DNA from 3 places in the Effusibacillus sp. SKA8 genome. Region 2 is predicted to be linked to each of the others. Evidence: predicted binding sites of a transcription regulator. Region 2 holds the regulator's gene; each other region holds the start of a gene.
The links. The regulator LexA, encoded in region 2, represses DNA repair genes until DNA is damaged. The targets are predictions, from matches to a motif close to CGAACATATGTTCG.
Positions count from the first base shown of each region.

Region 1 (7,669 bases), on a different contig from region 2:
TCTCTTTTTCGAGCGTCTTGATCAGTTGTTCGCGATCTTTCTTGGACATCTTGTCAACGCTCTTCCTCAGGTTGTATTCGGCCTTCGATTCGGCCGCCCTCGTTGCTTCGATCACCTCGCGGACCGCTTTACGAACCGTTTGCGGCGTGATCCCGTTCCGCCTGTTATACTCTTCCTGGATCGTACGGCGCCGGTTTGTCTCGTCAATCGCAACCCGCATCGATCTGGTGATCATATCGGCGTACATGATCACATGCCCGTCCGCATTGCGTGCCGCCCGTCCGATCGTCTGAATCAGCGAACGCTCCGCCCGCAAAAATCCTTCCTTATCCGCATCCAAAATGGCGACCAGGGAAACTTCGGGCAAATCCAAACCCTCGCGGAGCAAGTTGATCCCGATCAGCACATCGAACACGCCCATGCGCAAATCGCGCAGGATCATCATTCGCTCCAGCGTCTTGATGTCCGAATGCAAATATCTCACTTTAATTCCGATATCTTTCAGGTAATCGGTGAGATCTTCGGCCATCTTTTTCGTAAGGGTGGTCACCAGCACGCGTTCATCCCGCTTCACCCGCTTGTTGATTTCGCCTACAAGATCGTCTATTTGGCCTTTTATCGGCCGCACGTCGATTTTCGGATCGACAAGCCCCGTCGGGCGGATAATCTGTTCGACAACCTGATCCGCACGCTCCAGTTCATAATCCCCCGGCGTTGCGGACACGTAGATCACCTGATGGACCCGCGCTTCAAACTCTTCAAATTTGAGTGGCCGGTTGTCGGCGGCAGACGGCAGACGAAAACCGTGTTCGATCAACGTCAGTTTACGGCTGCGGTCCCCGTTATACATGCCGCCGATTTGCGGCACCGCGACATGGGACTCGTCGATGATCAGCAGGAAATCTTTCGGAAAATAGTCGAGCAGCGTATTCGGCGGGGAACCCGCAGGCCGTCCTTCGAGGTGACGCGAGTAGTTCTCGATTCCCGAACAGAAACCGATCTCTGCCAGCATCTCCAAATCATAGTTGGTCCGTTGTTCCAGCCGCTGCGCTTCCAAGAGTTTTCCAGAGGAACGCAGCTCCGCCAGCCGCTCCGCCAGTTCCGCCCGGATGCTTGCGATGGCTCGCTCCATCTTATCGCCGGAGGTCACGAAGTGAGACGCCGGGAAAATCGCAACGTGCTGGCGCGTTCCCACGATTTCGCCGGTCACCACGTCAATCTCCGTGATCCTGTCAATCTCATCTCCGAACAGTTCCACGCGAAACGCTCTTTCACTTCGCGAAGCCGGAAAAATTTCCAAAACATCCCCGCGGACCCGGAACGTACCCCGGACAAAATTGATGTCGTTTCGTTCGTATTGCATTTCGACAAGTTTGCGCAGGATGTCGTTTCTCGGTTTTTCCATCCCAACCCGGAGCGACAACACATGCGCGGCGTATTCGACCGGACTCCCCAAACCGTAAATCGAGGAAACGGAACCCACCACAATCACATCGCTTCGTTCCAGTAACGAACTTGTGGCGGAGTGCCGCAACTTATCGATTTCATCGTTGATTTTCGCGTCCTTTTCGATATATGTGTCGGAGGACGGGATGTAAGCCTCCGGTTGGTAGTAGTCGTAGTACGAAACAAAATATTCCACCGCGTTGTTCGGAAAAAATTCTTTGAACTCGGCGGCAAGCTGTGCGGCCAATGTCTTGTTCGGCGCGAGGACAAGGGTCGGTTTGTTTACTTTGGCGATGACATTCGCCATCGTAAACGTTTTGCCGGAACCGGTCACACCCAGCAACACCTGATGTTTGTACCCGTTTTGCAGCCCTTCCACCAGCGCTTCAATCGCTTTTGGCTGATCGCCGCGCGGAGCGTATTCGGACTTTAGCTCAAAGATTCCCTTCCGTTCCGCCATCATTCTCACCCTTTCCGTAACCTGCATGATACTAAATTCCCCCCAAGCAGGATAACATAACATTTTTATGTAAGAATACCCCCACAACCATTCACGAACTTATGTTCCATTGTATCGAAAGAATCGCCGAAAATCCAGCGGAACGTGTAGAAACGGGATACACGGCAAAAACCTTCCCGCTGTTGAATCGACACGTGCAGACGGTCAAATCGTGCGGAAAGGTTCCAAAACGCTTTTCATCGTTTGCATCAGTTATATCAGTTGACCGGGTTTCTCAGGATGATGACATTGACCCGCCGGTTGGCCGCACGGCCTTCCGGTGTATTGTTGTTTGCCACCGGACTGTACTCCCCGTACCCGGTCACCGTCATCAGTTCCGGTTTGACTTCTTGGCTTTGGAAATAATAAAGCACATTTAACGCTCTTGCGGTTGACAAATCAAAGTTGGAACGGAACTGCGCATTGTGAATTGGCACATTGTCCGTATGGCCTTCAATCGAAATTTTATTCGGCAGCGCCTTCAGAAATGGCGCGATGCCGGACAGTATTTTTTCCGCTTCCGGTTTCAGCGTCGCCGAACCCGTGTCGTACAAGGCCACGTCGCGCAAAGTGATCTGTACGCCTTTCGCGGTCATTTCGACCATGATTTTGTCGCTGAGCCCGTTTTGTTGGACATGTTGCCTCAGTTTTTGCTCCGCGTCCTTCAGGCGCTGGTTCTCTTCCGCCATTCTCCTGTTTGCTTCCAGCGTTTCCTTGTCGATGGACTTCCCCGCTTCGTTCGGCTCTCCCGACGATTTTTCAAATTTCGTCTGCATCACTCCGGTTGAACCTTCGTAGAACGACTGATTCAGCGAAACGGCTAAGCGCTCATATTTGGTCATATCGATTTTTGACATCGCATACAACACGACGAAAAAAATCATGAGCAATGTGATAAGATCCGCGTATGTCAACAGCCAACGCTCAAGATTTTCATGCGTGCCCGCGTGGTTCTTACGCCGTCTCGACATCCGCCCCGCCTACCTCTCGCCCGGCTGCCTCTCCGCTTTTCGTGCGGTTTGCGGGCGCCAGGAACACCTTCAGTTTTTGGGAGAGAATATTCGGGTTCTCACCCGCTTGGATCGACAAGATTCCTTCAATCATCAGTTCACGGATCATAACTTCCTGTTTGCTGCGAATTTTCAATTTGTTGGCAATCGGCAACCACATGATATTGGCGGAAGCGACACCGTACAACGTGGCAATAAAGGCGACTGCAATCGCGGGACCGAGCTTGCTCGCGTCTTCCAGGTTGGATAATACGTGAACCAAGCCCATGACGGTTCCGATAATCCCCATTGTCGGCGCGAAACCGCCGGCTTGCTCAAAGAGCGCCGCCCCTTTGGAATGGCGCTCCTCAATAAACGAAAGTTCCGTTTCCATGATGCTGCGCACCAATTCGGGGTCCACGCCGTCGACGACCAATCGGACGCCGTTTTTGAAAAATTCGTCTTCGTAAGTCTCGATCTTTTCTTCCAGCGCCAGAATCCCTTCCCGCCGCGCAATCGTCGCCAGCGAGACCAACTCGTCGATGACTTCCAACGGATCGCGCGGTTTGTGAGTAAATGCGATTTTTAAAATTTTCGGCACTTGCTTCAATTGTTCCAGCGGAGTGCTCACCGTAAGCGCGGCTGCCGTGCCGCCGAAAACGATCATCGCGGCTGTCAGCTGGAACAACGAACCGATGTGTCCGCCTTCCATGACAAACGCGCCGACCAAAAAGCCTACGCCGGCGATCAAGCCCAGGATTGTTGTTAGATCCATTTCTGCTTCCTCCCGTTGCTGCAAGTTTCAAATGGTTTATGCAGGTAGATTCCATCTGCGTTTCGATGTTCCGTTGATGGAACTCCACAATCTTTTCCACAGCGGGATCGTATCGATCCTTACGTACTCTTTCGCCGCTTCATCCGGAACCAATATCAACCCCAAACCGTGATGTTCCCCCGTGAATCTCGGTTTTCCCACAAACCGGATCTCCCCCTGCTCGTCAACCACTTCCAGCTTGATAAACGCCGGATTTTGGTTGAGGGCAAAGTGCAGGTCAAACGGGGTGTTGACGGGGACTCCGTTTGCCTTTGTGATCGTCTCTCCGGATCTGAGTTCCATGCCTTCCGCGGGACTGCCGGGAAGCACCGCCAGAATCCGCAACCCTTGCAAAGGTTTCACGAAACGGGGCTGGCGAATTTTCTCCTCAGCCATCTCCCACCTAATGAGGATTTCGTGTGCGATCGGGGCAAACAAAGCGGCTACCCATAAAACGGAAGGGAAAAATCTTCCACCGAGGATCGCCAAGGCAAGCAAAACGGCTGCGTACAACGCCAGGTATTTGGCTGTCCGCACCGCTTTTTCGGCGGGATGGCGGGCCAACGCGATGCCCGAGTAACCCAACACCGCCGGGATCGGGATGATTTGCAACCCTTTGAGTCCCGCAAGCGGCAATACCGTCCACCATTCGGGCAATTCCAAACCTGCGGCGCCGGTCAGAACCACCGCCGCAAGGGGCAACACCCAAAGTTTCTGCAGAATGAAACCGCCGATTAAACGCCCTCGCTTGCTCTGCACAAAAATAGGAGTCACTCCTTCGCCACCCTGCAGCGCCACCAGAAGCGCCTCAATCAGGTGAAGCACCGCAACCAACGCCAATAAATGGGCAATCGACAGCGCCCGCAAATCCGTATATATCACGGCCAACCAAGGCCAGCTTACCGGATATTCGGGCAACTCATTCAGCAAAAGCGCCAACAGCGACAGGATGCCGCCGGCGTAAGCGAAACAGATAAAACGCACGTGAAACAGTGCCAAAACAACCGCAACCACCCACACATACGCGAAATCCGTCGGATTGAGGACGATTCCGATAGCGGCTATCAGCAATGTGGCAGCCATCCCGCCAAGAATCCCGTAACCAAGGGATCGCAAGGTCTGGCTTTCGGCGGACGTAACGCGCACCCCGAACAACCGGCGTTCCAGCGCCACTTGTCTGCGATATTGCAGGTATACCAAGAGAATGGCTACATAAAAGAACGGCGTAAGCAGGATCTCCAGAAAACCGCGACCCAACTCCACGAAAAAAGGTAACGCCTGCAAATGCCAATCCCCCTTTAAACGAAAACCCCCTGAGGATCGAAGCGTCCTCAAGGGAGTATTCGACAGACCTTTGCCGGTTACCTGCTATTTGATCATCGAGCGAAGCACAGAAATTGCTTTTTCCAGTTGCGTATCATTCGATTTTTTCTTCCCATCGATCGCTTGCATCAGCTTGACGGTCGTCTCCCCTTCCACGACGCCCGTCGCCGGCAAGCCGTTCATGCGTTGGAACGTCTTGACGGCTTCCTCCGTTTGGACGCTGAAATATCCGTCTTCCCGGCCGGGAACCAAGCCGATTCCGGTCAGCAGTTGCTGCAGCGTCTTGACTGCCGTGCCGTTCATATCGCGTTTCAACGGAGTCTCAGGATTCAGCGCCGTCAGCTTGAAATAAGCCGGCAGCGAAACCGGATAATCCGGCTCCACCCCTTTTTTGTGAATCCAGTTGCCCTTGGGCGTCAGCCATTTGGCGATTGTGTATTTGAAGTTGGAACCGTCGTCAAAGGATTTGCTTTGCTGAACCGTTCCCTTGCCGAATGTCTTTTCGCCGACAAGCGGATAATTGCCCGATTCTTTCAAGGCTGCGGCAAGAATCTCCGACGCGCTGGCGGAGCCGCCGTCAATCAGGGCGACCACCGGGTATTTGCCCGTTTCCAGCTTGGAACGAAAGATCTCTTTCTGTCCGTTGCGGTATTCGACCTGTAAAATGACGCCCTTGTTTGGGATCAGGAGATTGCAGATATCGTTTACCGCTTCCAGATACCCGCCCGGATTGTTGCGGACGTCGATGATCAACCCTTTCATTCCTTGCGCTTCGAGCTTCTTCAGTTCTTCTTCAAACCGCTTCGCGGTGTTTTCGGAAAACGACGTAATCTGGATCTTGCCGATCCCGTCGCCCAAATACTCCGAGTATACCGATTCCAGCGGAATTTCGTCCCGAATCACCGCCACATGGATCGCGTCGGGCGAACCGGGGCGGGTGATTTCCAACTCCGCTTTTGTTCCTTTCTTGCCGCGGATCAGCAGAACCGCCTGATTGATATCCATTCCGTCCAAGATTTGTCCGTTTACTTTCCGGATCTGATCGCCCGGCCGCAAACCGGCCTTCTCCGCCGGCGATCCTTTATAAGGGGACACGATCGTCACACGGCCGTTTTCCGACTTGATCTCGGCGCCAATCCCTTCAAACGAGGAAGACAGCGACATATGGAACTGATCGGCCGCCTCCTTGTCCATATATGTGGAATAAGGATCATCCAGAGCTTGAATCATTCCTGAAATCGCCCCGTCGATCAACTTTTGCGGGTCGACTTCCCGGTAGTACTTTCCGCGTATCGTTTGATAGGCTTCGTTAAATTTTTGAAAATCGGGCAACTGCTGACCCGAACCTAAGCGGGGCATCTCCTGGCCGGCAATGGATAAGCCGCCGAGTTTCCAATAAAGAAACCCGTAAGTGGAAGCACCCCCTACCGCAAGCGAAAGGGCCAACAGCAACGCGAGGGTGCGTTTGCGCATCTGCATGAATTCACCACCTTCGTCCCGTCTCATAGCGAGTGTATGAGACAAGGCACAAGTCTAGTACTGGGCAATAGGTTTGACGGTGTTCGATTCACCGTTCAGATTTTCAGGAATTTGCGAACCGAGAACGTGGAACCGAACACGCCGATCAAAGCGCCGATCAGGAGCAACGACCCGCCGACTTCCAGAATCAGGGCATTCAACGGAATCAGCGGAATAAACGTGTTGGACAAATTTTTCACCGCATACGCATAGCCGAGGGAAATTAAAACGATTGGAATCAACGCCCCTATCGCCCCCATCAACAGGCCTTCCACAAAAAACGGCCAACGAATGAACCAGTTGGTGGCGCCGACCAGTTTCATGATCTCAATCTCGCGGCGGCGCGAATAGATTGTGATCTTGATCGTATTCGAGATCAGAAATACGGCGGTGAGCGCCAGTCCGAGAATCAAGGCGCCGCCTACCCAGCGGATCACGTCCATCACGCCAAACAGCTTTTCAACCACATCCCGTCCGTCCGAAACCTTTTCGACATAGGGGAACGTCCGGATCTGATCAGCCAGTTGCAACGTCTGGCGCGGGTCTTGCGCTTTTACGATAAATTTGTCGGGAAAGGGGTTTTCCAGCTCCAGTCCGGCGAACAAATCTTTGTGCTCTTTGTACTTTTGCACCATCAATTTGACGGCGTCCTCTTTCGAGACGAATTCCACCGACTTGACACCGTTCAAGGCTTTCAACCGGTTTTCGATCATCGCGATATCGCTGCGGGAAGTATCCCGAATGATGAACACGTCCATTTGCACCTGAGCTTCGACATCTTTGGTAATCGCCTGCAAATTCATCGCCACCGTAAGGAACACACCCAGAATCAGCAGCGAAACCACCACGGAACCGACAGCGGCAAACGTCATCCAGCCGTTGCGCCCGATATTTTTGAGCCCTTCACGGACATGGCGAACCATCGTGCTAATCCTCATATCCGTATACCCCCTGCCGTTCGTCTCGCACGATTTTTCCGCCTTCAATCGCCAAAACGCGGCGCTTCATGGTATTGACGATTTCTTTGTTGTGAGTCGCCATGACAACGGTCGTTCCCTGATCGTTGATTTTGTTGAACAG
Region 1 is NZ_JBZCSF010000011.1:20,165-27,833, reverse strand. It holds gene uvrB (excinuclease ABC subunit UvrB) at 1-1,906, opposite strand, end outside; gene AC4ED1_RS10070 (flagellar motor protein MotB) at 2,164-2,916, opposite strand; gene AC4ED1_RS10065 (flagellar motor protein) at 2,900-3,709, opposite strand; gene AC4ED1_RS10060 (hypothetical protein) at 3,746-5,032, opposite strand; gene AC4ED1_RS10055 (S41 family peptidase) at 5,117-6,544, opposite strand; gene ftsX (permease-like cell division protein FtsX) at 6,646-7,527, opposite strand; gene ftsE (cell division ATP-binding protein FtsE) at 7,517-7,669, opposite strand, start outside.
Region 1: uvrB (excinuclease ABC subunit UvrB) is a predicted target of LexA. The motif match lies at 2,001-2,014, and genes of this name have one in related genera.

Region 2 (7,669 bases):
TCCAAACCGGGCGAGATTGACAAGCGGGAGAAGCGGTGCGGCTCTGCTTGGATCTGAACAACGGCCGATCGTCATTGATGTAAACTCGGAGGAAAGAGCCGATCGAATCGCGCAGATTTGCGACCGGCTGGAATTGCATTATGTGCTCGGTTTTTCCGTCATGGAAGATTTGTCCGATCTGAAGCAGGCTCTACTCGCCAGACTGGCGCCGGAAGACCCCTATCAGCCCTGCCCGTGCGGAACCGGCAGCAAGTTCAGATTCTGTTGTGCGAGAAAATGGAAAACGATGACGGCGGATCAGTTACTGGCAGTTGCAAAAGAGCTCTATGGAGGATGATTGCAAATATATATTCAACAGGTAAGGACAAGGAGTGACGCAGGCGATCTTGGGTTTGCTTCCGGAAATGAACGGAACGATCCGGTTTCATGGGGACGGAAATAATGAACGGGGGACTTGTGCCTATATTCCGGAACATCAAGCTTTTCCAAAGGGATGCAGCAAAAAAATGATGCTTATCCTCGGTTTTCTGCATAAGCCGTCGATGTATGTCGTAGACGAGCCGTTTATCGGACTTGATCCGCGGGCGACTAGGGATCTCCTAAACATGTTGGATAAGGATGAAAAGTCGAGAATAAGGGAGATGGACTCTGAAATAAAGGGGGTTATCCGCTCTACAGCTTACTCTACATTTTCTTAAAAGTTAACATAAGATATATTATCGGACTCTATTTCAAACCAGTTGCTCCATTAGGCCAACAAAGTAGTGGTTCCGCCGTTTCAGTCAAAGCAACCAATACATAAGCTATGATAGTTCCGATTTGAAAGGAGGCTGTGTTTCCTAAATCAGCCGCATTTTTTCATTTTTTGATCTGTTGTGCGAAGAAAAAAAGAAGAAGAAAGGAGGATTCAAGTATGGTACATCCGATGTATCATAAATGTCTGAAATTCATAAACCAGCCAGTAACCGTATACCATATTAGCGGAAAGTGTTATCAGGGAATTCTGCAACGAGTTACCACTGACGGCATCTATTTATTGCCAACTACTGCATATGCATCCGGATTGAAATCGGATCTGCAGGTTGAAACGGCTGATAATAGCGGTAACACAGACTCGCATCGTGCTGCAAATGTCTTCTGGGGAGCTTTTTTCATACCGTTTGCCGCATTGGCGGGCCTTACTTTAGGATTTGCTGCAGGAGTAGCTACCGCGACCCCCTACTATTATCCCCCCTACCCCTATGTTTGGTAATTCATGTTTGGGAATTTTTTATCGAAGAATCTTGAAGAATCTTTACGTATTCGGGACGGCTTTTGGAGTAATGGGAGATTTCCCCTTTCTCCAGAAGCTTTTTCGCTTTCAAAGAAAGATGACGAATCGCTATAATCACTATTATGTATGTTAAGAAAAACGCATATGTTAAAGAAAAACGCACTCCTGTAACAAGAAGCGCGTCCAAAGTAAGAAAAACGCATATGTACTGTAAATATGTACCGCTTAACTGCAAATTTTACTTAACTGCGAAATTTATCTGTAAATCACTTTAAGAGTTCTTTTAAACTGGAACCTGGCTTGAATGCTGGAACTTTGGATGCCGGGATGGTAATCTCTTGTCCGGTTTGCGGATTACGGCCGGTTCGGGCGGAACGCTCGCGGGTTTCAAATGTTCCGAATCCGATTAATTGAACTTTTTCTCCGTTTTTCAACGCTTCTCCGATGGAATCAAGGATTGCGTTGACCGCCTTTTCTGCCTCCCCTTTTTTCAGAGACGTCTTTTCGGCTACAGTTGCGATGAGATCAGCTTTGTTCATCCAATACACCCTTTCTGCGAAAGATACCAAATATATTCTGTAAAACCGCCGAAAATCCTGCCGTTCAACAGTAAAAATCCTTAGGTATTCAATAGTTTTGACGCTAAATCAAACAGTTATCCACAAAATATCCACAAAATATTATCGTAAAATTTAAAATTTGACCGACTGGTCGGATCATGTTATCATTTTAATTAAGAGACAGATGGAGGGTGGGAATCCTATGTCAGATTTACCTTGGGCTCAGCACTATCCGAAAGAAATTCCGTTAGAGTTGAATTACCCGGATCAACCGCTCGGGAGTTTCTTGGAGCAATCCGCCTCGGCTTATCCGGCCCAAGCGGCAGTTTCATTTATGGGGAAAATGATTTCATATTCAAAATTGCTTGAAGAATCTTATAAATTCGCGAATGCCCTGCACTCCCTTGGAATTCAAAAAGGCGACCGCATCGGGATTGTTCTGCCAAACTGTCCGCAAAGCATTATCGCGTATTACGGAACTCTTTTTGCGGGTGCTGTTGTTGTGCTGTTCAACCCGATGTATACGGAACGGGAAATTCACCATCAAACATCCGATTCGGGCATTGCCGTTTTTGTGTGTCTCGATCTGCTTTATCCGAAAGTGAAAAATGCGATTCAAGGTACAACTGTGCATACAGTGATTGTGACCAGTATGAAAGAATATCTTCCGTTTCCCAAAAACATTCTCTATTCGATCAAAGCACGCAAAAACGGGCAGTATATGGAGATCGCCTACAACGACAAAATATTGTCATTTCGAGATTTGATGGCGCAGTCCTCGTCAAAGCCGGTACGGACAGTCATTGATCCGGCGAATGATCTTGCCTTGATTCAATACACTGGCGGAACCACAGGTATCTCAAAAGGCGTGATGTTAACTCACGCAAATCTGGTAGCCAACTCGGTGCAAGCCAAACATTGGATGTGGAAATGCAAACCGGGCCAGGAAACGATCTTATGTGTACTCCCCTTTTTTCACGTGTACGGTATGACTGTCGGCATGAATCTGGCCGTGATGATGGCCGCCAAGATGGTCCTCTTGCCAAAATTCCAACCGAAAGACGTGTTGGCCGCTATCCAGAAAGAAAAACCGACCCTCTTTCCCGGAGCGCCCACCATGTATATTGCGTTGCTGAACCACCCCGACATCAGGAAATACGACCTTTCCTCGATCGAAGCTTGTATTAGTGGCTCAGCTCCTCTTCCCTTGGAAGTCCAAGAAAAATTTGAAACCTTGACTGGCGGTAAACTGGTCGAAGGCTACGGTTTGACGGAAGCTTCCCCGGTTACCCATTGTAACCCGATTTGGGGTAAACGAAAAAACGGTTCGATCGGATTGCCTTGGCCCGATACGGAGGCCAAGATCGTAAACCCTGACACTTTGGAAGAAGTGAAGCCGGGGGAACCGGGCGAGTTGATGGTAAAAGGTCCGCAGGTGATGAAAGGATATTGGAACCGTCCTGCCGAAACGGAAAAGGTTTTGAAAGACAGTTGGCTATTGACGGGAGATATTGGAATTATGGACGAGGAAGGCTACTTTTACATTGTGGATCGCAAGAAACATATGATTATTGCCGGCGGATACAACATTTATCCACGCGAAGTGGAAGAAGTCCTATTCGAACACCCCGCAATCCAGGAAGCCGCCGTGTTGGGGATTCCGGACCCATATCGCGGCGAAACCGTCAAAGCCTTCGTTGTTGTTAAAGAGGGACATTCGGTCACAGCGGAGGAGTTGGATGAGCATTGTCGGGAACGGTTAGCCGCTTATAAAGTACCCCGTTTGTATGAATTTCGCCAAGAACTTCCTAAAACGATGGTAGGTAAAGTATTAAAGCGAGTTCTTCAAGAGGAAGAAGTCAACCGCCTGGTCTCCTCGGATAAAACACCGCCTAACGCTTCGTAAATACATTCGTATACGTTGTAAATACAACGGAGATGGGAGGAAACCGCAGAAGAGACGAAGAGACTGGGATATTTTCGGTCTCTTCGTCTGTCTGTCAACCAAACTTTTTTCAATCCTTGTTTATCTTTCTTGTTTTCCTTCTTTTTATCATTTTTGTTTATCTTTTTTTATCTTTGTAAATTTCTCGCATTACGTGTGCCAACTCAGGAATGATGATGCGGGTCATGGCTAGTTTTACCGCACCGGACGAACCAGGCATCGAAAACACGGCTGTTCCGTTGCACACTCCGGCGATGGCGCGGCTGAGGATTGCTGCAGGGCCGATGTCTTCCGTGAAACTCAAATAACGGAAAATTTCTCCGAATCCCGGCATCTTCTTGTCCAACATCGAATCCACAGCTTCATATGTAGTGTCGCGATCTGTAATGCCGGTACCGCCGTTTAGCAAAATGGCGTCAATATCCGATGAAGCGGCCCCTTCCGCAATCAAGTTTCGAATCAAATCGTATTCATCTTTGACAATTCGGTAATCTGTCACTTGGTGTCCGTTTTCCCGCAAAAGCTTCATGATGAGTTGTCCGCTTTTATCCGTTTCTTCCGTACGCGTGTCACTTACCGTGATCACCATGCAGGATACGGTCCCTGGAGCTTCCTTACGGTGTTCTTCAACTGACATGCTGTTCACCCCTCTACCATGCAATCTACATGATTAACGGGAAAGTTTCAATCCTGCTCCTCTAAAACACCGGCAATCTCAATTCCGTTCCGATTTGCAGTTTGGCGGACTTCAACCCGTTCAACTGTTGAATATGCCAAATCGCTTCTTGAATATCCTTTTCCGGATAATAGGTCGCGGCAATCGACCAGAGCGTATCTCCCGGTTGCACCACCACGGTCTTTTCAGTATTGCTGCCATATGCTTCCGCTCCCCCCAGAAAATTAGCCCCTATAAATACAACGAGAATTGCGACAAACACTAAAAACAACGTTTTTTCCTGCTTGCTTTCCTTAGAGTTTCCCGGGTTATGTTGGATATTGTTGCTGAGGATCGAATGTTTTGGCTTGGCAATCATGGATAATCTCCCTTTCGCGAACATTAGTTCCATATCCAAATTATTAAACAGAACATAAGTTCGTGTCAAGACAAAACCGAACTTATGTTTGTGTTTTTCCCTGCTTTGTGTTATGATCGGTCTAGTAAGAATTTATGATTCGTTTCTATTTCTAGTACGGTTAGGAGAGAGATTGCGGTTATGAAATTGTCCAAACGCCAACAGCAAATCTTGGATTTTATCAAAGAAGAAGTGCGCAAGAAAGGCTATCCTCCCTCCGTTCGCGAAATTGGTAATGCTGTCGGGCTTGCGTCAAGCTCAACGGTCCACGGACATCTTGCAAGCCTGGAGCAAAAAGGGCTTATCCGTCGCGATCCGGTCAAACCTCGTGCGATCGAGATTCTCGTTGCGGACTCTGCCGCTTCGCAACGCAATGTGTCCACCGTGATGGCGCCGATTATCGGTAAAGTTACAGCTGGCAATCCGATTACGGCAATTGAGAACGTGGAAGATTACTTCCCTCTTCCCGCTCATTTCGTTGGCGATGCGGAAGTGTTTTTGCTGACCATACAAGGGGATTCGATGATCGAAGCGGGGATCCATGACGGGGATCTGGTTATCGTCCGCAAGCAGCAAACCGCCCGCAACGGAGAAATTGTGGTTGCGATGACGGAGGACGATGAAGCGACCGTAAAGAGATTTTACAAAGAAGCGGATCATGTTCGCCTCCAACCGGAAAATTCCGCCATGCCCCCCCTTCGTTACAAGAACGTGACCATCTTGGGAAAAGTAATCGGGGTTTTCCGCTACGTAACCTAAAGTCTCCGCATTGTGCTCAAAAAAAGAAACCACCTTAAATCAGGTGGCTTTTCCTTTTGATTTCAGAAATCGCGTCCTTTAATAGGTTGTCAAGTATTGATCGCGTTCCCAGTCATGCACCGCAGTGCGGAACATATCCCATTCGATCAGCTTCGCTTCAACAAAGTGGGTTACAATGTGGTCGCCAAGAGCGGAACGAATCACATCGTCCGCGAGAAGTTCATCCACCGCTTCTTTCAAGGATGCCGGAAGCGAACGAATGCCGACTTGTTCTTTTTCCGCTTCGGTCATGATGTAAATGTTGCGGTTAACCGGATCCGGAAGCGGCAGCTCTTTCTGGATCCCATCAAGACCCGCTTTCAACATAACAGCAAGCGCAAGATACGGGTTGCAGGAGGGATCCGGGTTCCGTACTTCGATACGGGTGGACAGACCACGGGATGCCGGAATCCGGACAAGGGGAGAACGGTTTTTCGCCGACCATGCCACATAGCAAGGAGCCTCGTAGCCCGGTACAAGCCGCTTGTAAGAGTTAATGGTCGGATTTGTAATCGCCGCAAAACCGCGAGCATGCGCAAGAATACCTGCCAGATAATGCTTGGCGGTTTTCGACAAACCGAGTTCATCGTTTTCATCGTAGAAAGCATTTTCTTTGCCTTTGAACAAAGATTGATGGCAGTGCATGCCGGAGCCGTTGATTCCAAAAATCGGTTTGGGCATAAAGGTTGCATGCAAGCCGTATTTGCGGGCGACCGTTTTGACCACCAGTTTGAAGGTCATAATGTTGTCGGCGGCGGTCACCGCATTCGCGTATTTAAAATCGATCTCATGCTGACCGATCGCCACCTCATGGTGCGAAGCTTCGATTTCAAAGCCCATCGATTCGAGGGTCAACACAATTTCACGGCGGCAATTTTCACCAAGATCGAGCGGAGCCAAGTCGAAGTAACCGCCCTTGTCGTTCACATCCATTGTTGGGTTGCCGTTTTCATCAAGTTTAAAAAGGAAAAACTCCGGCTCCGGACCTACGTTCATGGCCGTGAAGCCCATCTCCTTCGCTTCAGCCAAAACGCGTTTGAGAGTGCCACGCGGATCTCCTTCAAACGGAGTGCCGTCCGGCATGTAAATGTCGCAAATCAGACGGGCGACTTTACCGTGTTCCGTTTCCCACGGAAAGATCAACCAGGTGTTCAAATCCGGATACAAGTACATGTCAGATTCTTCGATGCGAACGAAGCCTTCAATCGAAGAACCGTCGAACATCATTTTGTTCTCAAGCACTTTATCCAATTGTGAAACCGGTACTTCCACGTTCTTGATGACACCGAGTAAATCTGTAAACTGCAATCGGATATAACGGACGTTTTCCTCCTTTGCCATGCGTAAAATGTCGTTGGCCGTATAATTGTGTGGCATCAGGTTTCCCCCTTTTTATGTATCAGCGGCATCGAAATGCCGCAAAGATGACCAATCTCAATTTTTCAATTTAATGAAAAAACCGCGACAACTCCCCTTGGATCAAAGAACCAGGCATTCCAGGTCGGCCACGCATGATCAGTTCTTTCTTCAACAGTTCATGCAGCTCCTGTTCGGAAAGATCCTTCATCTTCATGGCCTCTTGCTTTGCTTCTTCCTTCTCCGGCAGTTGCGAAGGCAACGTTTGGACTCCCAGCATTTTCTTGATACCAGCCATGTTGAGTCCCTGATCGATCAGTTTTTTGATCTCCAGCAACCGTTCAACGTCGTTGAACGAAAACAGCCGTTGGTTGCCTTCCGTTCGTGCCGGATGGATCAATTCATGTTGTTCATAATATCGAATCTGGCGCGGCGTCAACTCGGTCAACTTCTGCACGATTCCGATTGGAAAAAGGGCCAGGTTACGGCGAAGTTCGTCGTTCATCTTGTCCCCCTCCTTTTCGACCTAAGTATTTCTATTATATTCCCTGACAGGAAAAGTTGTCAAAACCCTGTAAAAGTACATTACAGATCATATTCCCTTATACGGCATTAAAAATTCCCTGACAATAACCGTCAGGGAATCTGCAAACTCACTATTCTT
Region 2 is NZ_JBZCSF010000001.1:378,838-386,506, forward strand. It holds gene AC4ED1_RS01945 (tetratricopeptide repeat protein) at 1-337, shown strand, start outside; gene AC4ED1_RS01950 (hypothetical protein) at 914-1,252, shown strand; gene AC4ED1_RS01955 (HU family DNA-binding protein) at 1,540-1,812, opposite strand; gene AC4ED1_RS01960 (long-chain-fatty-acid--CoA ligase) at 2,036-3,739, shown strand; gene AC4ED1_RS01965 (MogA/MoaB family molybdenum cofactor biosynthesis protein) at 3,897-4,415, opposite strand; gene AC4ED1_RS01970 (LysM peptidoglycan-binding domain-containing protein) at 4,477-4,812, opposite strand; gene lexA (transcriptional repressor LexA) at 4,993-5,610, shown strand; gene glnA (type I glutamate--ammonia ligase) at 5,689-7,026, opposite strand; gene AC4ED1_RS01985 (MerR family transcriptional regulator) at 7,097-7,510, opposite strand.

Region 3 (7,669 bases), on a different contig from region 2:
GCTTTATGAAAATTACGGATTTGAGGAGCGAACCGGTTCGGTGCATGCCGCCCTGGCCAACGTTTGGTTCCAATCCGGAGAATTCGACAAGGCGATTTGCCACTGTGAGAAAGCGCTTGCACTTCAGGTACGTGACGAATGGGAGAGGGCGGAGATTTATCGCATGTTGGCCACTATTCATCTGGAGAAAGAAAGATATGATCTCGCTCTCGAGTGGATCGCAAAGGCGGCGGAACTGGCGGAAAAAACCGGTTCGGCGCCCGACAAGGTCAAAGTGTATGCGGTCTACGGCGATATCTACAAGAAACAAGGCCTGTACCGGGAAGCGATGGAAAGTTTGGAGAAGATGAACGCTGCCATGGTCGAAAATTTGCGTGACCATAAAGTGCTGGTATAAGCGGCATTCTGCCGGTAAGCTATATTCCAAGGGAAGTCGGTTGTTCGTTCGAACGCCGCTTCTTTTTTTTGGCAGCCCATTCTTTCCGGATGCTGCGGGCGAGTTTTCGCAAAAGCCAGCCGCAAACAACGGAGCCGCTGCCAAGGCCTGCCAACACCAGCGAATTGCCGATCCGGAAGGTGAGTTTTTCCGAGGTTGCAAAGAACGCCAAGCAGAGAAAAAAGACGGCCAGAAAGCTACCGCAAAGCATCGAATGCCACTTCCAAGCCGGCTCAAAGACCAGGCCAAACACAACCAGCCACACGGGCACAAACAGAAAAAAGAAGATGGCCAGGTAAAACGAGTACCAGTTTAGGATTAACATCCATCCGATTGCCGCGTTGGTCACGATGACCAACGCAGTCAGCAGCGAAACCATTACGACTTCATGCAGCCATTTTTTTGCCGCTTTGTTCACTCTGATCCCTCCTGCGACACACCCTATACATAAGTATGGGGAATGGACGTAAATATTAATCAGTTTATTGATCTTTAATTTGTCCGAATTGTGTCCGCTTTTCTTTCGTCCTGTGACATGGTACAATGGTAAAGCATTCGAGTTCGAAAGGGATTGGGGAGGAAAGAGGATGCAGCTGGACAAACTTCGTGGCGACAAGACGTTACATCAACTCTTTGAAGCTGTTTTGCAACTGAGAACCATCGAGGAGTGCTACCAGTTTTTCGATGATCTGGCGACGGTCAACGAGATCCAATCCCTGGCACAGCGGTTAGAAGTTGCACGGATGTTGCGGAAAGGCCACACCTACAGCCAGATCGAAGCGGAGACGGGCGCCAGCACGGCCACCATCAGTCGCGTGAAGCGGTGCCTGAACTACGGAACGGATGGATACAACCTGATTTTGGACCGATTGAATAAATGAGCCGGTTGCAGTTGCCGTGGAGTGCCTGGCGTCATGTGGTGAAGCTCGATCCGGATCGGACGTTGGGCGATTCGGATTTGCGGGAATTGGCGCAAACCGGAACCGATGCGGTACTGGTCGGAGGCACGCAGGGGATTACGTTTGAAAAAACGGCTGCCTTAATTCGCCGGCTGCGGGTGTTTGCGCCGGGGCTGGCGGTATGGCAGGAGGTGTCCGAACAAACGGCGGTGGTGCCTGACGCGGATGGTTACGCCATTCCGGTCGTGCTGAACGCAGGCGCCACCGAATGGTTGATTGGCCGCCATAAAGCGGCTGTCGAACTGTTTGGCGATTTGATTCCGTGGCAGCGGATGGTCGCGGAAGGATACGTGATCCTGAATCCGGACGCGGCGGCGGCAAAGTTGACCCGGGCGGCGGTGCCGCGGAGCGCGAAAGAAGCGGCCGCTTACGCTTTGGCCGCAGAGCGGATATTGGGGATGAAACTGATCTATCTCGAATACAGCGGACGTTACGGAGATCCGGAATGGGTCCGCCAAGTGCGCGGAATGACGACTGCCCATCTCGTTTACGGCGGGGGGATCGACACGGCGGAGCGGGCGGCGGAGATGGCTGCCGTTGCCGACACGATTGTGGTGGGAAACGCTTTGTACGAAAAAGGGATGGAAGCGGTTCGGGAAACGGTAAGAGGGGTACGTGCGGCCAAAGGTCGGTAAATAAAACGACCCACAACGACTTTCAATGTTCGTCATGGGTCGTTACCCAAAAAATATTCCATGAATATGTGAAAAATTATACTTTGTTGCCGAATTTTCGTCAACACTTCTACCCGCTTCTACACAATTTTGTCGATTTTGGTGTTGATGTTTGTCAATGGTGTTTTTACCGGGAGATGAGCTTGAACACATCCTGGAAAGTCACAACCACCATCAAGCCGAGCAGGAACAGGATGCCGATCAGGTTGATGGAGGCTTCTTTTTCAAGCGGAATCCGTTTTCCGCCGCGGAGCCCTTCAAGGATTAAAAACATCAGTCGGCCGCCGTCCAGGCCGGGAATCGGAACCAAGTTGAGCACCGCCAGATTGATCGACAAAAGCGCCATAATGTGCAGATAACTGGGGAGACCCGCTTGCGACGCCTCTCCGGTGATCTGGATGATCCCCACGGGGCCCGCCATATCCTTAAAGGCAAACTGGCCGGTCACAAATTTGCTCAACCCTTCCACCGTCAAATAGGTTAGCTCGCCGGCATGCCGGATCGCCGCCTGGGTGTTCTGCCAGAACCCGCCGAACTGTTCATAGACGCGGGTACCGCCGATGTTGACCCCGATCATCGGGGGATTGTTACCCTGGCGGACCGGCGTCATCCGCAGGTCGATTGTCTTGGAGTCGCGAAGCACTTGGATCGTGACAACCCGTCCCTCGTTAGCCTGGATTTCACTTGTGAAGTCGTTTTGCGTCACGATTTTCTTGCCGTTAACGGCAAGGAGCCGGTCGTTTGGCTGTATTCCCGCTTTCTGGGCCGGGGAATCCGGTATGACGTTCGCGACATAGATGTCTTTAAAATTGTTGGTGGGAAGCCCGTATAAGTTGATCATCAGGGTGAGAATCGCGATGGCTCCCAGGAAGTTCATGATGACCCCCGCGACGATCACCAGCATGCGGGCCGCCAGCGGTCGGTTATTGAAATTATCGGGAGCGTTGATCGCTTCCGGATTGTCTTCGCCAAGCATTTTGACATATCCGCCAATCGGTATCCAGTTGAGGCGATACACGGTGTTGTTGCGCCTGAATTTGAAAATCGGACGTCCAAACCCGACGGCAAATTCTTCCACTCTGACGCCTGTCGCCCGAGCTGCCCAAAAGTGCCCCAGTTCGTGAATGAAGATCAGGATTCCGAGAGCGAGCAGTGCCATTGCAATGTTCATGAACGATCAATCACTCCTTATCCGCATCGAGTCTTAGGGTTGACTCCGTTGCTTCAATCTATGCAGAAAACGGGATGGACATTCTCCACCCATTGTGTGTATGGTAAATAGTATACCATGTTTTGGGACTTCGCAACGAAGTGAGTTTGTTTCAAGTTTTTGTATAAACTGTGGGTAATGGCTGCATTGGAAGGAGGAGGCGGAATATTTGTCCAAACTGACGTTGCTGCTTGATGTTTCGGATGAAGAGCGCAAGTTTGACGAACTGTTGGCGGAAACCGGCTCCCGGCTTGCCGCGGGAGAACAAGTCCGGCTGCAGGTGCCTTTGCGGTCTCCGAAATTGCGGGTTCCTTTTCTGAAACTGGCCCGCGAACATCGCGTCAAATCGGAAATCGTGCTGGAGTGCAAAGAGATTCACCGCCTTCTGCAGATCCCGACCTATGCGGAAGACGTCGACCGGATCGAGATTCGGCAACAGGTGCGGATCGATGCGGAAGCGGCGGCTTTTTTCCAAAACAATGAAGCAGAATTGGTAAACCGGCCGGCCTCCCTGTTTCGTCGGCTGGAACGCGAAGGGCTGCTGCTGCGTTTCATTCCGGAATATGAGGGCTCGATCGGGCTTGACCAGCACAATCCGCATCACACCTACAACGTATTTGATCATATCCTGCAGGCGACTTCGTTTGTGGCGGGTACCAACCTGAAGATGGTGTGGACGCTTCTGCTGCACGACATAGGGAAAGGGTATCCCGGAATCAAACAATTTTTCGGGGTGTTTGTCAAACCGTATGCATTCTATTCAAAAAAAGAGCGGGTGGTGATTGAGAACGGAGCCCGCATCCGCGACGGACTGGATTCGGGCGAAACCTATCGCGTCAACGGGATCGACGTTCCGCAGGAGTATATCAAAACCGACCTGGTGGGACATTTTTACGATCATGAAAATGTCGGAGCGCAGTTGGCGCTGAGAATCCTGCCGCGGCTCGGGTATTCGCTTGAATTCGCACACGAGGTGGCGACTCTGGTGCAGTTTCACATGACGATGCCGCGGGATATGGACACGATATCCGCGTCCGCGCTGCGAAAGTGGTACGCCAAGGTCGGCAAATACGCGGCGGAGCTGATGATGGTCCGGCTGGCGGACGATCGGGGAAAATTGTAGGGGTCTTGCAGAAAAGACCCGTTTTTGTTGAAAAATATGCTACAATAGAAAGGAATCGAACATATGTTTGATGAGATTCAAAATATCGGGCGGTGGCAATATGATTTCAATCGGCGATTCGGATACGATTCTTGAGGGGCTGAACCCGCAGCAGCGGGAGGCGGTGTTGCACAGAGACGGCCCGCTGTTGATCCTGGCGGGAGCCGGATCCGGCAAAACCAGCACGTTGACGCGGCGGATCGCTTATTTGATTCATGAGCATCGGGTGGCGCCGTGGTCGATTTTGGCGATTACGTTTACCAATAAAGCCGCCCGCGAAATGCGGGAACGCGTGGAAAATCTGGTCGGCACCATCGCGGCAGACATGTGGGTGTCGACGTTCCACTCGATGTGCGTGCGGATTTTGCGGCGCGAAATCGGGAAAATCGGCTATTCGACTTCCTTCACGATTCTCGACACGGCCGATCAGTTGACTGCGGTCAAACAGTGTTTGGCCGATTTGAACCTGGATTCCAAGAAGTTTGAGCCGCGCTCCGTTTTGCATCAGATTTCCGGGGCGAAAAATCAGCTGCAAGGACCCCTTGCCTTCGCGAGACAGGCACGGGATTATTTTCAGCAGACGGCGGCCCAGGTGTACGAACGCTACCAAAAGCTGCTCTTTGCGAACAACTCGCTGGATTTTGACGATTTGATCATGAAGACGGTCGAACTGTTTGCGGCCGATCCCCTGACACTGGAACGCTACCAGGATAAATTCCGGTACCTCCATGTCGATGAATACCAGGACACCAACCATGCGCAATATAAGTTGATTCAGCTGCTTGCGGCGAAACACCGCAACCTGTGCGTGGTCGGCGATTCCGATCAGTCGATTTACGGCTGGCGCGGCGCCGACATCTGGAACATCCTCAACTTTGAAAAGGATTATCCGGACGCCAAGGTGATCAAGCTGGAACAAAATTACCGTTCGACGAAGAAGATTCTTGGCGCGGCCAACGCGGTCATCGAGAACAACACGCAGCGCAAAGCGAAAAACCTCTGGTCGGACAAGCCGGAAGGCGAGAGGATCGTGTTGTACCGTGCGATGAACGAGCATGATGAGGCTTATTTTGTCGTCGAACAGATCCAAAACGCTTTAGAGGAAGGGTTTTCTTACCGGGATTGCGCCGTGTTGTACCGGACGAACGCCCAGTCGCGGGTGCTGGAAGACGTGATGGTCAAATCTTCGGTCCCCTATACGATTGTCGGCGGCATCCGGTTTTACGAGCGGAAAGAGATCAAAGACGTTCTCGCCTATCTCCGGCTGATCGCGAACATGAACGACGACATTTCGCTGACACGGATCATCAACGTCCCAAAGCGCGGGATCGGCGACGGGACGCTCGACAAGATTCGGGCCTATGCCAATGCCCACGGAATATCGATGTTTGCGGCGATGGCGGAAGTGGAGCAAATCGGGCTGTCGCCAAGGTTTACCAAAACGATCAAGGATTTCGTCCTGATGATCCGGAATCTGGCTGTGCAGCAACAGTATTTGTCGGTGACGGAACTGACGGAAGAGATGTTGAAGGTCACGGGATACAGGGCGGAATTGAAAGCGGAAAAAACAATTGAGGCGGAGACGCGGCTTGAAAACCTGGACGAATTTTTGTCCGTCACGCAGGAGTTTGAAAAGCGCTACCCGGGCGAAGGGTTGCTCGCTTTCCTGTCGGAAGTGGCGCTGGTGGCGGATGTGGACGCGCTTTCGGAACAGTCGGATGCGGTGACCCTGATGACGCTTCATTCGGCAAAGGGACTTGAATTTCCAATCGTTTTTTTGGCGGGGATGGAGGAGGGGATTTTTCCCCATATGCGGGCGTTGGACGATCCGAATGAAATGGAAGAGGAGCGGCGTCTGTGCTACGTGGGCATCACGCGCGCGGAAGAGAAACTCTTTCTTACGGCGTGTCTGAGCCGGACGTTGTTTGGCCAGACGCGCAGCAATATGGAATCGCGGTTTTTGCATGAAATTCCGCCCGAACTGGTGGAAGAGACGGGGACTGCGGCAAGAACCGCAGGCGGGTTTGGCGTCGCAGGCCGCGGTATGGGGACAAGCGGTACGGGAATCCGCGGTGCCGATATGAATGGCGCCGGCGGTGTCGGGACGGGAAACGCCGTGCCCCGGACTCCCGTGCGTCCTGGCGGGATCGGGAATCAGATCCCGAAAGGATTTGGCGCGGATTTGTCGATCTCTTGGGAGATGGGCGACAAAGTGCGGCACAAAGCTTGGGGGGAAGGCACGATTATCGAGCGTTCGGGCGAAGGGGAAGAGCTTGAATTGACCGTCCGGTTCGCTCCTCCGACCGGCGTGCGGAAGCTGCTTGCCAAATTCGCGCCGATCACAAAGGCATAATTAACAGACAGCGGGTCAAAAGTACGTTGAGGTGACATCATGACGCGAGAACAAGCGGTTGCAAGAATTGAAGAACTGCGTTCCATCATCCGGCAGCACGATTACAACTACTACGTGCTCGATCAGCCGACGATCAGCGATTATGAATATGACCGGCTGATGCGGGAATTGATCGCGTTGGAAACGGAACACCCGGATTTGATCACCCCCGATTCTCCGACGCAGCGGGTCGGCGGGCAAGTGCTGGAGGGGTTTGCAAAGGTCGCGCACCAAAGTCCGATGTTGTCTCTTGCCAACGCCTTTGGGGCCGGTGAATTGCGGGATTTCGACCGCCGCGTCAAATCTTTGGTTCCGGGCGAAACGTTCAATTACGTTGCGGAATTGAAGATTGACGGACTGGCTGTGTCCCTGGTTTATGAAAACGGGGTATTTGTGCGCGGCGCCACCCGGGGTGACGGTGAGATGGGGGAAGACATCACCGCCAACCTGAAAACGATCAAGACGTTGCCGCTTGTGCTTTCAAAACCTCTTACGATCGAAGTGAGAGGCGAGGCGTATCTGCCGAAGCGGGAGTTTGAACGGATCAATCAGGAACGAAAACAGGCGGGAGAGACGCTGTTTGCGAATCCGCGGAACGCGGCGGCCGGTTCGCTGCGACAGTTGGACCCGCGGATTGTGGCGAAACGGAACCTCTCGATTTTTCCGTATGCGATCGGAGCGATGGAAGAAGAGATTGTCGACACGCACGCGGCAGCGTTGGATCTGCTGGAGGAACTCGGCTTTATGGTCAATCCGGAACGGCAGGTGCTGCCGGATATCGAAGCGGTGATCGAGTTTGTCGAATCGTGGACGGGCGAGCGGCGAGCCGCGCTTCC
Region 3 is NZ_JBZCSF010000018.1:2,879-10,547, forward strand. It holds gene AC4ED1_RS13255 (tetratricopeptide repeat protein) at 1-397, shown strand, start outside; gene AC4ED1_RS13260 (hypothetical protein) at 417-854, opposite strand; gene AC4ED1_RS13265 (YerC/YecD family TrpR-related protein) at 1,024-1,317, shown strand; gene AC4ED1_RS13270 (geranylgeranylglyceryl/heptaprenylglyceryl phosphate synthase) at 1,314-2,030, shown strand; gene rseP (RIP metalloprotease RseP) at 2,197-3,240, opposite strand; gene AC4ED1_RS13280 (hypothetical protein) at 3,449-4,402, shown strand; gene pcrA (DNA helicase PcrA) at 4,503-6,794, shown strand; gene ligA (NAD-dependent DNA ligase LigA) at 6,834-7,669, shown strand, end outside.
Region 3: pcrA (DNA helicase PcrA) is a predicted target of LexA. The motif match lies at 4,459-4,472, and genes of this name have one in related genera.